DNA from 3 places in the Terrabacter sp. NPDC000476 genome. Region 1 is predicted to be linked to each of the others. Evidence: predicted binding sites of a transcription regulator. Region 1 holds the regulator's gene; each other region holds the start of a gene.
The links. Region 1 encodes HrcA, which represses chaperone genes, less so after heat shock. Its sites were predicted from a motif close to TTNGCACTCGNNNNNNNCGAGTGCNAA; they were not measured.

Region 1 (4,419 bases):
GTCGCCGACGCGCCTGCTCGACACGCGCTCGGGTCTCGGCGCGCCCACCGGGCGGGTGGCCGCCGGTCGCACCGTCACGATCCCGGTGCTCGGCCGCGGCGGCGTGCCGACGGTCGGCGTGCGCGCCGTCTCGCTCACCGTCACACCCATCGCGCCGACCGCGGCGACGGGGGTGACCGCCTACCCGAGCGGCACGGCCCGCCCGGTGAACGCCGACGTCACGGTCGGCAGCGGCCGGACGTTCGTCAACAGCGTCGTCGTGCCCGTCGGGGCCGACGGCAGCGTGACGCTGCACACCTCGGCGTCCGCCTACCTCGTCGTCGACGTGCAGGCGTACCTCAAGAAGTGAGGACCTGAGCCGGCCGGGTGGGACCGGGCTCAGCTCCTCGCGCCCGTCAGGGCAGCCGTGGGTCCGGCGCCGCAGCAGCGGTGCCGGACCCCCGTGCGTCTCAGGCTCCGGGCTCGGTCACGAAGTCGATGAGCTCCTCGACGCTCGCGAGGAGGGTCGGCTCGAGGTCGGAGTAGCTGCGCACCGTGCCGAGGATCCGCTTCCACGCCCGGGCGATGTCGGCCTGAGTGGCGTGCGGCCAGCCGAGCTCCGCGCAGATGCCGTGCTTCCACGAGGTGCCGCGGGGGATGACCGGCCACTGCTGCCAGCCGAGGCGCTCGGGGCGCACCGACTGCCACACGTCGACGTAGGGGTGGCCGAGCACCTTGACGTGCCGCGACAGCCCCGGGAGCGCGCGGGCCTGCTCGACGATGCGGGCCTCCTTGGTGCCGGGCACGAGGTGGTCGACGAGGACGCCGAGCCGGCGGCCCGGCCCGGGCTCGAACTCGGCGATGATGCCGGCGAGGTCGTCGACGCCGTCCATCAGCTCGACGACGACGCCCTCGACCCGCAGGTCGTCGCCCCAGACCTTCTCGACGAGCTCCGCGTCGTGGCGGCCCTCGACGTAGATCCGCGAGCCGCTGGCGACCCGGGCCCGGGCGCCCTGGACGGCGACCGACCCGCTCGCCGTGCGGGACTCGGCGCGCCGGGCGTCGGCGAGGCGCGCGCTCGCCGCGGCGGTGGGCGGGGTCAGCGTCACGGGTGCCCCGTCGACGAGGAAGCCGGGCCCGAGGGGGAACGCCTTGGTGCGCCCCCGCCGGTCCTCGAGGTGGACGACATGCATGCCGCCCACCTTCTCGACCCGCACGACGGCGCCGACCCAGCCGGTCTCGACCTCCTCGACGACGAGGTCGGGCTCCGCGGGCAGGGGCGTCGAGCGCCCCCGCTTCGGGGCGCGCCAGTCGCCGCTCAGCACGTCGGATCCGTATCGGTCGATGGGAGGCACGGCAAGGGAGCGTATGCGGCCGGGCGGGCGCGCGCCGCGGCGCCACGCGGGTGGGCGGCGGGCGGCATACGGTGGAGTCGGAGATCCGCGGCCCACGACGTAGACTTGGCACTCGTCGACCGAGAGTGCCAGAGTCGGTCGGCGTCCGCCGTGCGAGGCGGTGACCGGGCAGCGAAGGAGGGACACGTTGAGCGAGGACCGCAGGTTGATGGTGCTGCGCGCCATCGTGCAGGACTACGTCCAGACCTCCGAGCCCGTCGGCAGCAAGGCCCTCGTCGAGCGCCACCACCTCGGCGTCAGCGCGGCCACGGTGCGCAACGACATGGCGCTGCTCGAGGAGGAGGGGCTGATCCACGCCCCGCACACCTCCGCCGGGCGCGTGCCGACCGACGCGGGCTACCGCGTCTTCGTCGACCGGCTGAGCGCGGTCAAGCCGCTCGGCCCGGGGGAGCGGCGCGCCATCAGCCAGTTCCTCGAGGGCGCCGTCGACCTCGACGACGTCGTCGACCGCACCGTGCGCCTCCTCGCCGGGCTCACCCGCCAGGTCGCGGTCGTGCAGTACCCGTCGCTGACCCGTTCGACGGTGCGGCACATCGAGCTCGTGCCCATGGGCACGAGCCACCTGATGATCGTGCTCATCGTCAACACCGGACGCGTCGAGCAGCGCGTCGTCGACACCGGCCGCGTGCTCGCGGACGCCGACGGCGAGCGGCTCGTGGCCTCGATGCGCACGCGGCTCAACGAGGTGGCCGCGGGCGTGCCCTTCACGGTCGCCGCCGCCCGGCTGCGCCACCTCGTCGACGACGCCGCGGCTGCGGCCGGCGCCGACGACACCGCCGACACCGACCGGGTGGCCATGGAGGCCGTCGTCTCGGCGCTCGGCGACGCCCTCGTCGAGGAGCGCGAGGAGCGCGTCGTGCTCGCCGGCCAGGCGAACCTCGCCCGCGCCGGCACCGACTTCCCGCGCACCATCGGGCCGATCCTCGAGGCGCTCGAGGAGCACGTGACCCTGCTGCGGCTGCTCGGCCAGCTCGGCGACGACCCGGAGCTCGTCTCCGTGCGGATCGGCTCGGAGAACCCCGTGACCGGCCTGCAGACGACCTCGCTCGTCTCGATGGGGTACGGCTCCGGGGCGGAGCGCGTGGCGAGCCTCGGGGTGCTCGGCCCGACCCGCATGGACTACCCCACGACGATGGCCTCGGTCCGCGCCGTCGCCCGCTACGTCTCCGAGATCCTCGACGCGAACCAGGCCACCTGACCACCCGCCCGACCCGGCCGGACCCTCCGACCGGCCACCGACCGCTCGCGGCGCCGACGACGCCACGCCGTGACCGACGGAACCGAACGCACCACGCACCAGAAGGAAGCCCAGCTTGAACGACTACTACGCCGTCCTCGGGGTCTCGCGCGACGCGAGCCAGGAGGAGATCAAGAAGGCCTACCGCCGGCTCGCCCGCAAGCTGCACCCCGACGTCAACCCGGGTGCCGAGGCGGAGGAGGAGTTCAAGCGGGTCTCGCAGGCCTACGACGTGCTCTCCGACCCGCAGAAGCGCCAGTCGTTCGACATGGGCGCCGACCCGTTCGCCTCGGGCGGCGGAGCCGGCTTCGGCGCGGGCCAGGGCTTCTCGTTCAGCGACGTCATGGACGCCTTCTTCGGCGCCGGCCAGGCGGGCGGCGCGCGCGGACCCCGTTCACGCGTGCAGCGCGGCCAGGACGCCCTCGTGCGCCTCGACATCGACCTCGCCAAGGCCGTCTTCGGCTCCGAGGAGGAGCTGACGCTCGACACCGCCGTCGGCTGCGGCCGGTGCGGCGGCGACGGCGCCGAGCCCGGCACCGGCCGGCAGACCTGCCCCATCTGCAACGGGGCCGGCGAGGTGCAGCAGATCCAGCGCAGCTTCCTCGGCCAGGTGATGACCTCGCGGCCGTGCGTCAACTGCCAGGGCTTCGGCGCGACGCTGACCGACCCCTGCCACGACTGCTCGGGCGACGGCCGCGTGCGCACCCGGCGCTCGCTCAAGCTGAAGATCCCCGCGGGCGTCGACACCGGCACCCGCATCCAGCTGACCGGGGAGGGCGAGGTGGGCCCGGGCAACGGGCCCCAGGCCGACCTCTACGTCGAGATCCGCGTCGTCAACCACGAGACGTACACCCGTCGCGGCGACGACCTCCACTGCAGCGTCGAGCTGCCCATGGCGGCCGCCGCCCTCGGCACGAGCTTCAAGCTCTCGACCTTCGACGGCATGGAGGACCTCGAGATCAAGCCGGGCACGCAGAGCGGTGACGTGTTCACCCTCCGCGGCCTCGGCGTCACGCACCTGCGGCACGGCGGCCGCGGCGACCTGCTCGTGCACGCGAACGTGCAGACCCCGACCCGCCTCACCGACGAGCAGCAGGAGCTGCTGCGCCAGTTCGCGGCGCTGCGCGGCGAGGAGCGTCCCGAGGGCCGGCTGACCCCGGCGAACAAGGGGCTCTTCGGCAAGCTGCGCGACGCCTTCAAGGAGAAGTGAGCCGCGTGGCCCGGCGGGTGCTGCGGTGACCCACCAGCTCTTCCTCGGCGAGCCCGGCGCGGTGGCGGCCGCGGTCGTCGGTGCGTCGTTCCTGCTCGAGGGTGACGAGGGGCGCCACGCGGCGACCGTCGTGCGGGTGCGCCCGGGCGAGCGCTGCTACGTCAGCGACGGTGCCGGCCGCCGGCTCCTCGTCGAGGCGACCGACGTCGACCGCGGCTGGGTGCGCGGCTCGGTGCTCGAGGTCGACGTCGAGCCGGAGCCGGCCCCCCGCTTCGTCCTCGTGCAGGCCCTTGCCAAGGGTGACCGCGACGAGCAGGCCGTGGAGGCGGCCACCGAGCTCGGCGTCGACGAGGTGGTGCCGTGGCAGGCCGAGCGCTCCGTCGTCGTCTGGCGAGGTGAGCGCGCGGCCCGCTCGCTCGCGAAGTGGGCGGCCGTCGTGACGCGGGCGACGAAGCAGTCGCGCCGGTCCCGGATGCCGGTCACGACCCCCGCGGTCAACCTCACCGCCCTCGCGGGGCGGGTGCGGTCGGCCGCCCTGACGCTCGTGCTCCACGAGGACGCCGCCGAGCCGCTCGCCG
Region 2 (4,419 bases), 820 kb from region 1:
GGATGACGGCGGCCACCGTTGCGACGTCGTCGCGCTGGCGCTCGACGAAGGCGGCGTCGACCGCTCGCCCGTGCCCCGGCACGACGACGGTGCGCTCCTCGACGTCGAGCAGGTGCGTCGTGAGCGTGTCGGACCACTCGAGGGGCCAGCAGTCGCCGCCGAACGACGGATGAGCGCTCTCCTCGATGAGGTCGCCGAGGAACAGCGCCGCCGTGTCGGGCACGAGCACGGCCACGTCGCCGTCGGTGTGGCCGCGGCCGGCATACGTCATCGTGACGACGCGGTCGCCGAGGTCGATCGTCGCGTGGGAGCCGAAGGTGCGGTCCGGCCCGCGGACGACGGTGGCGAGCACCTCAGCAGCGTCGGCGGCGGTGTATCCGAACTCGGGGCCGTCGCCGGGATCGGCACGGAACGCCACCTTGATGCGCTGCTCGTCGGCACGCCACGTGCGGCCGACGTTGTCGTGCGCGTGGACGGTGGCCGCGTCGAAGGCCGCGTTGCCGAAGGTGTGGTCGAAGTGGACGTGCGTGTTGACGACGTGCCGCACCTCGATGTCCCGACCGAGGCGGCGCACGTCGTCGAGCACCTGGCCGCCCTCCCGGTCGCTGGCCCGGGTGTCGACGACGACGGCCCCATCACGCCCGAGCACGAGCCCGACGTTGACGTCCCACTGCGGGTAGCGCGCCACGAAGACGCGGTCGGCCACCTCGACGAAGCCGGCTCCGGTCGAGGACGGGCGCGTCGGTGCGGGCATGCGCCCACCGTAGTGCGACCGCATGCGTGGCAGGGTGGGGTCATGGCCTGCGTCTTCTGCTCCATCGTGGCCGGCGAGGCCGAGGCGGACGTCGTGCTCGACGAGCCGGACTTCGTCGGCTTCCTCGACCGGCGACCGGTGTTCAAGGGGCACGTCCTGCTCGTGCCGCGCCGGCACGTCGACACCCTGCTCGACCTCCCGGAGGCGCTGCACGCCGGCCTGCTCGGGGCGACCCGACGCCTGGCCGCGGCCGCGGTAGAGGGGCTCGGCGCGCAGGGCAGCTTCGTCGCGATGAACAACGTCGTCAGCCAGTCGGTGCCGCACCTGCACGTGCACGTCGTGCCCCGCACCAAGGGCGACGGCCTGCGCGGCTTCTTCTGGCCGCGCACCACGTACGCGTCGGCGCAGGAGTCGGGGGAGTATGCCGGTCGCGTCGTCGCCGCGCTGGCGGCAGGTGCGGGCAGCTGAGCCGGGCGGGCCGGATCCGCTCGCACCCGGTCGCGGAGGATGCTCGGACTGTTTGCACTCTCAGGTCGAGAGTGCCAATAATGGCGTTAGCACTCTCCTCGTGGGAGTGACAGATATGGGCCGTGTGCCGAGGGGCTGGGTTCGCAGCGACGTGAGCTGAGGAGACCGGTCCCGTCCGTCGCGGGCGTCAGGCGGCCCACCACCATCGATTCGCGTGGGAGGAACCACCCGAATGGCCAAGACCATTGCGTTTGACGAAGAGGCGCGCCGCGGGCTCGAGCGGGGAATGAACATCCTCGCCGACGCCGTCCGTGTGACGCTCGGCCCGAAGGGCCGCAACGTCGTCCTCGAGAAGAAGTGGGGCGCCCCCACGATCACCAACGACGGCGTCTCCATCGCCAAGGAGATCGAGCTCGACGACCCGTACGAGAAGATCGGCGCGGAGCTCGTCAAGGAGGTCGCCAAGAAGACCGACGACGTCGCCGGTGACGGCACGACGACGGCCACCGTGCTCGCCCAGGCCATGGTGAAGGAAGGCCTGCGCAACGTGGCCGCCGGCGCCAACCCGATGGCCCTCAAGCGCGGCATCGAGAAGGCCGTCGAGGCCGTCTCCGCCCGTCTGCTCGAGCAGGCCAAGGAGATCGAGACCAAGGAGCAGATCGCCTCGACCGCCAGCATCTCGGCGGCCGACGAGGAGATCGGCGGCCTCATCGCCGAGGCGATGGACAAGGTCGGCAAGGAAGGTGTCATCACCGTCGAGGACTCCAACACCATGGGCCTCGAGCTGGAGATGACCGAGGGCATGCGGTTCGACAAGGGCTACATCTCGGCCTACTTCGTCACCGACACCGAGCGCATGGAGACCGTCCTCGACGACGCCTACGTGCTCGTCGCCAACTCGAAGATCGGCAACGTCAAGGACCTGCTGCCGCTCCTCGAGAAGGTCATGCAGTCGGGCAAGCCGCTCCTCATCATCGCCGAGGACATCGAGGGCGAGGCGCTCGCCACCCTCGTCGTCAACAAGATCCGCGGCACGTTCAAGTCGGTCGCCGTCAAGGCCCCCGGCTTCGGCGACCGCCGCAAGGCGATGCTCACCGACATCGCGATCCTCACCGGTGGCCAGGTCATCTCCGAGGAGGTCGGTCTCAAGCTCGAGAACGCCACCCTCGACCTGCTCGGCAAGGCCCGCAAGGTCGTCGTCACCAAGGACGAGACGACCATCGTCGAGGACGCCGACGACCGCAGCCAGATCGAGGGCCGCATCGCCCAGATCAAGGCCGAGATCGAGAAGTCGGACTCCGACTACGACCGCGAGAAGCTCCAGGAGCGCCTCGCCAAGCTCGCCGGCGGCGTCGCCGTCATCAAGGCGGGCGCGGCCACCGAGGTCGAGCTCAAGGAGCGCAAGCACCGCATCGAGGACGCCGTGCGCAACGCCAAGGCCGCCGTCGAGGAGGGCATCGTCGCCGGTGGTGGCGTCGCCCTCATCCAGGCCGCCGACTCGCTCGACTCGCTCGCCCTCGAGGGTGACGAGGCGACCGGTGCGAACATCGTGCGCGTCGCGACCGAGGCCCCGCTCAAGCAGATCGCGATCAACGCGGGTCTCGAGGGTGGAGTCGTGGCCGAGAAGGTGCGCGGGCTCACGCCGGGTCACGGCCTCAACGCCGCGTCCGGCGAGTACGTCGACCTCCTCGAGGCCGGCATCATCGACCCGGTCAAGGTGACCCGCTCGGCGCTGCAGAACGCGGCGTCCATCGCGGCCCTCTTCCTCACGACCGAGGCCGTCATCGCCGACAAGCCGGAGAAGGCCGCTCCGGCCATGCCCGGTGGCGACGACATGGGCGGCATGGGCGGCATGGGCTTCTGAGCCCACCCCCTGACGCCTCGCGACAGACCGAAGGGCGGTTCCCCCACGGGGGGAGCCGCCCTTTCGGCATCCACCGAGCCGGTATGCCGTCTCGCTCAGTTCGTGGAGACGGCGTGCGTCGTGCGAGGAGTGTCGGCGTCCTCGGGGGCGGGCTCCGGGGTGCTCGGTCCGATCTGTCGGCACGCGCCCGTGAGCTCGCAGCGCACGAGCCCGTTGCGGGCGAAGTCGGGCGAGTCGACCGACATCACCAGGGCCGTGCCGTCGTCGGTCATCCGTGAGCTCTCGACCTGCAGACCCGAGTCCCCGACGGCGTCGAGCAGGACCCGGCCGGTGGCCGCCTCGACGACGACGGAACCCGGCGCGGCGACGACGTGACGGCCGTCGGGCGAGATCCCCGTGGGCGTCACGTCGCCACAGACCGCGAGCCGCACGGCGGGCGGGTCGACGGTGAGGTCGAGCAGGCGGTAGCAGTGGCCTGCCGGCTGCGTGGCGTCGAGGTCGTCGGGCACGGTGTCGACGACCAGCGCCGTGCGCCCTTCCTCGTCGACGGCCCGGACGTTGCCCCGGATGCTCGTGCGCCTGCCGGTGGTCAGGTCGACCTGCACGGACGTGCCGGCCTCGTCGTAGCCGGCGAGGTCGACGGCGTAGAGGACGTCGCCGACGAGGGCCGCCGGCGCGGCGTCGACGCGGACCGTCCTCAGCTCGCGGCCACGGCTGTCGGCGACGTGGATCACGCCGGTGCCGGGGTCGAGGATCGCCGACTCGTCGCGCCAGGCGATCCGGCTGCGGTCGGCGCTGACGACGAACCGGTCGGCGCCGCTCAGCACGGAGGACGTGCCGTCGGGCAGCACGATCACGACCCTCTGGTGGGTGCCGGAGGTCGGGCGGTAGACGTAGCCGCCGTGGTCGAGCCGGCTGAAGGTGGTGAAGCCGGCCTCGTCGGGGGCCGCGAGCGCCGGTCGGCTGCCGTCCCTGACGACGCCCGCGACGGCGTACGGCACGCCGGGGTCGGCGGCGGGGGCGTTCGCCGCGAGGGTCGGCTTCCCGGAGGCGAGCGCATCGCGCAGCACGACCGTGCGGGTCGGTGCGGGCGTGGGGACGGCGGGCGTGCTCGTCGGGACGCCCGTCTGCGTGGCGGAGAGGCTCGGAGCCCGGGTCGCGGGGACGGTGCTCGTGCGACCACCGAGGCCGGACCATGCGAGGGGGACCGCGACGGCGAGGACCGCGACCGCGGCCACACCGGCGGCCACGGCCCGACGGCGGTCGCTCCGGCGCTTGGCCTCGAGGACCGCGGTGACGAAGCTGCCCGTCGCGTCGACGTGCTCGGCCTCGC
Region 3 (4,419 bases), on a different contig from region 1:
CCACCGTCGTCGTCAACCTCGCCCCGTATGCCGCGCTCCCGCCCGACGTCGTCGCGCTCGCCGACCCCGTGGTGGTCAACGAGTCGGAGATGCGCGAGCTCGCCGACTCCGACCTCGTGCCGGGGTCGCTGCTCGTGACCTTCGGGGCGGCCGGGGCGCGCTGGGGGATGGACGGCGTCGACGGCATACCCGTGGCGAAGCGCGACCTCGGTGACACCGTGGGGGCCGGAGACGCCTTCTGCGGCGCGCTCGCCGCGGCCCTCGCGTCCGGTGCCGACCGCCGACGAGCGCTGGAGGCCGCCAACGCCGCGGGCGCGGCCGCGGTGCGCTGGGTCGGGGCCCAACCGGACGCTGCCCTCTGATCGACGGCGGCTGCAGCAACGCGTACCTTGCGCGTTACGTAACTTGAGAGTTACGCTTTTGCCATGAACGGCACCTGGGAGGCGTTGGCCGACCCGACACGACGGAGCATCGTCGAGCACCTCGCGAGCGGGGAGCTGACGGCCGGCGAGGTCGCGGCACGGTTCGACGCGGCCCGGCCGGGCATCTCGCGCCACCTGCGCGTGCTGCGGGAGGCCGGGGTCGTCGAGGCGCAGGAGCGGGGGCGCCAGCGCGTCTACCGCCTCGCGCCGGCCGCGCTCGACGAGCTCGAGCAGTGGTGCCGCGACGTCCGCACGTTCTGGGGGCAGCGCCTCGACGCCCTCGACACCGAGATCGCCCGCGGCGCGCGGGCCAGGCGAGAGGAGCAGGCATGAGCGAGCTGACCGAAATGCTGGGCCGCATCGAGCGCGACGGCGAGGGGGTGGCCGCCGTCTTCGACCGCCGCTACGCGACCTCGACCGACGACCTCTGGGAGGCCTGCACCGACCCCGAGCGGCTGGCGCGGTGGTTCGCGCCGGTGACCGGCGACCTGCGCCCCGGGGGTGCCTTCACGATCCACTTCGACGACGCCGACACCCCGTCGTGCCGGGTCGTCTCGTGCGAGCGGCCCACCCGCCTGGTCTGGGAGTGGCCCGTCGGCGGCGCGGCGACCCTCGTGACGGTGGAGCTCGTCGCCGAGGGTGACGAAGCGCGGCTGCGGCTGCGGCACGAGCGCCTCGGCGACCAGCAGGCGGCGGGGTATGCCGCGGGCTGGGACACCTACGTGCGCCGCCTCGAGGCCGACCTCGACGGCGCCGCCCTGCCCGAGTGGGACGAGACGTGGAGCGCGCTGCACGAGCGCTACCGCAGCGCCTGAGCCGGTCGGCTGGGCGCGCCCGGTCCGGTGGAGCGTGCTCGGTCCGGTGGAGCGTGCTCGGTCCGGTGGAGCGTGCTCGGTCCGGTGGAAGATCACCGGACCGGGGCCAGGTGGGCGGACTCAGGCGGGCGGACTCAGGTGGGCGGACTCAGGCGGGCGGACTCAGGCGGGCGCGACGACGAGGGCGACCTGGCCGCCGCCGACCCGGGTCAGCACGAGGGTCGCCTCGGAGCCGCCCCGACCCCTGCCGGTCATCTTCAGCTGCCGGCGCAGCTGGTCGGCGTCGAGGGTGACGCCCCGCTTCTTGATCGTCACGCGGTCGTGGCCGTGGTCGCGCAGCCACCGGGCGAGGTGCTTCGTCGAGAGCGGCATGGCCTCGAGCACGCGGAACCGCCGCGCCCACGCGACCTCGTGCGCCGCTCGGCTGCTGACGTAGCCGACGCCCCCCGCGAGCTCCGCGCCCTCGACAGCGTCGACGAGGGCCCCGGTGAGCCCGGCCCGGATGACGGCGCGGTCGGGCTCGTAGAGCCACTCGCCCACCTCGGCGACCGAGCCGAGGGGCGGCCGACGCGTGCCCTCCTCGGCGTCGGCCTCGGTCACGAGCCACGTCGACGCCTCGGTCGCGACCGAGGCCGTGCGGCCCGGCGTCGTCGCGAGCGGCCCCCACCAGACCGCGCACTCGAGCACCTCGCCGTTCCACGAGGTCCACTGCGCCTCGGTGCCCGGCGGCAGTGCGCGGTGGGGGAAGGCGGGGGAGAGCTTGGCCCCGGTCGCCGGCACCCGGGCGGCGAAGGCCTGCACCTGCTGCCACGACGGCGAGATCGCGTCGAGGGAGAAGACGCGCTTCGTGCGGCCGCTGATGTCGGCCACCCCGCTCACGCGGCGGGCGGGGTCGAGCCACAGCCCGAGGTGGCTGGGCCCCGCGACGTCGGGGAGGCATACGTCCTCCGCGAGCCCGTGGGTGACGTGGGCCGACGGCCAGTGCCGCAGGTTGACGGCCGCGACGCGCGCGGTGACGTCGTCGGCGTCGACCGCGTGGACGGTGAGGTCGAGGCCGGCGAGCGCCATGGCGTCGGCGCCCACCCCGCACCCGAGGTCGTGCACCTCACGGATGCCGGCGGCGGCGTACCGGTGCGCGTGGCGGGCAGCGACGGGCAGGCGGGTGGCCTGCTCGAGGCCGTCTGGGGTGAAGAGCATGCCGGCGGCGAACTCACCGAACTTGTCGGCCGCGCGCGCCCGCAGCCGCGACTGGGTCAGGGCAGCAGCCACGAGGTCGGCGGCGAAGCCCGCGTCGCGGAGCCGTCCCTGCAGCCCCAGCGAGGCCGCCTCGTCGTAGGGCGGCAGCGACTGCAGCAGGGCCCATCCCTCGCCCGCGGACAGGCGGTCGACCATCGCGGCGTCCATGACGCCATCCTCGCAGCCTCGCGGGGACGACGAGTATTGGCACTCGACTTGACCGAGTGCTAACGGCAAACCTAGATTTGCTCGTGTTGGCACTCTCGCACCGAAAGTGCCAGCGTCCTCCTCGAGTTCGGTCGACCCCCGCGACGGCGGCCAGCCTCGAAGAGCCCCAGTCCGCAGTTCCATTCCGACTGTCCCGAAGGGAAGGTCACCACCGTGTCGGTTTCCATCAAGCCGCTCGAAGACCGCATCGTCGTCAAGTCCCTCGAGGCCGAGCAGACCACCGCGTCCGGCCTCGTCATCCCGGACACGGCCAAGGAGAAGCCCCAGGAGGGCGAGGTCCTCGCCGTCGGTCCCGGCCGCTTCAACGAGAACGGCTCGGAGCGCGTGCCGCTCGACGTCAAGGTCGGCGACAAGGTCATCTACAGCAAGTACGGCGGCACCGAGGTCAAGTACGGCGGCGAGGAGTACCTCATCCTCTCCGCGCGCGACGTCCTCGCGATCGTCGGCTGACCCAGCCGTATGCCGTGAACGCACCCCGGTGAGCCCCGCTGGGGCCTCGCCGGGGTGCGTCTCGTTTGACCCGGGTCCTTCCCGGAAGACCAAGAACCACAACGCAACCCGAGCCAAAGGAACATCATGGCCAAGCAGCTGGAGTTCGACGACTCCGCCCGCAAGTCGCTCGAGCGCGGCGTCAACGCGCTCGCCAACGCCGTCAAGGTGACGCTCGGCCCCAAGGGCCGCAACGTCGTCATCGACAAGAAGTGGGGCGCCCCCACGATCACGAACGACGGCGTCACCATCGCCCGCGAGATCGAGCTCGAGGACCCCTACGAGAACCTCGGCGCCCAGCTCGCCAAGGAGGTCGCGACCAAGACGAACGACGTCGCCGGTGACGGCACGACGACCGCCACGGTCCTCGCCCAGGCCATGGTCAAGGAGGGCCTGCGCAACGTCGCCGCCGGCGCCGCCCCGGCCGCGCTCAAGCGCGGCATGGACAAGGCCGTCACCGCGGTCAACGACCGCCTGCTCGAGAACGCCCGCGAGGTCGACGGCAAGGACGAGGTCGCCTCCGTCGCGACGCTCTCCGCCCAGGACGCCACCCTCGGTGGCCTCATCGGCGAGGCGTTCGACAAGGTCGGCAAGGACGGCGTCATCACCGTCGAGGAGTCCTCGACGACGGCGACCGAGCTCGAGTTCACCGAGGGCATGCAGTTCGACAAGGGCTACCTCTCGGCCTACTTCGTCACCGACACCGAGCGCATGGAGACCGTCCTCGAGGACGCCTACATCCTCATCAACCAGGGCAAGATCTCGGCCGTGGCCGAGGTGCTCCCGGTCCTCGAGAAGGTCGTGCAGTCGGGCAAGCCGCTGCTCATCATCGCCGAGGACGTCGACGGCGAGGCCCTCTCGACGCTCGTCGTCAACAAGATCCGCGGCACGTTCAACGTCGCCGCCGTCAAGGCCCCCGGCTTCGGCGACCGCCGCAAGGCGATGCTCCAGGACATCGCCGTGCTCACCGGCGGTCAGGTCATCGCGCCCGAGGTCGGGCTCAGCCTCGACCAGGCCGACCTCACGGTGCTCGGCCAGGCCCGTCGCGTCGTGCTCACCAAGGACGACACGACGATCATCGACGGCGCCGGCGAGCAGTCCGAGGTGACCGGCCGCGTTAACCAGATCAAGGCCGAGATCGAGCGCACCGACTCCGACTGGGACCGCGAGAAGCTCCAGGAGCGCCTCGCCAAGCTCGCCGGTGGCGTCTGCGTCATCAAGGTGGGTGC

Region 2: the regulator HrcA is predicted to act here: its motif matches at 1,309-1,335, upstream of groL (chaperonin GroEL).
Region 3: the regulator HrcA is predicted to act here: its motif matches at 2,678-2,704, upstream of groES (co-chaperone GroES).

The regions. Positions count from the first base shown of each region.
Region 1 covers NZ_JBEPDF010000001.1:1,091,017-1,095,435, reverse strand. The annotation lists gene ABT295_RS05145 (CHAP domain-containing protein) at 1-349, shown strand, start outside; gene ABT295_RS05140 (DUF3097 domain-containing protein) at 450-1,334, opposite strand; gene hrcA (heat-inducible transcriptional repressor HrcA) at 1,522-2,592, shown strand; gene dnaJ (molecular chaperone DnaJ) at 2,708-3,841, shown strand; gene ABT295_RS05125 (16S rRNA (uracil(1498)-N(3))-methyltransferase) at 3,867-4,419, shown strand, end outside.
Region 2 covers NZ_JBEPDF010000001.1:1,913,570-1,917,988, reverse strand. The annotation lists gene ABT295_RS08950 (MBL fold metallo-hydrolase) at 1-754, opposite strand, end outside; gene ABT295_RS08945 (HIT family protein) at 797-1,222, shown strand; gene groL (chaperonin GroEL) at 1,455-3,086, shown strand; gene ABT295_RS08935 (hypothetical protein) at 3,182-4,419, opposite strand, start outside.
Region 3 covers NZ_JBEPDF010000003.1:466,780-471,198, forward strand. The annotation lists gene ABT295_RS18170 (PfkB family carbohydrate kinase) at 1-362, shown strand, start outside; gene ABT295_RS18175 (ArsR/SmtB family transcription factor) at 426-755, shown strand; gene ABT295_RS18180 (SRPBCC family protein) at 752-1,237, shown strand; gene ABT295_RS18185 (class I SAM-dependent methyltransferase) at 1,400-2,641, opposite strand; gene groES (co-chaperone GroES) at 2,855-3,151, shown strand; gene groL (chaperonin GroEL) at 3,278-4,419, shown strand, end outside.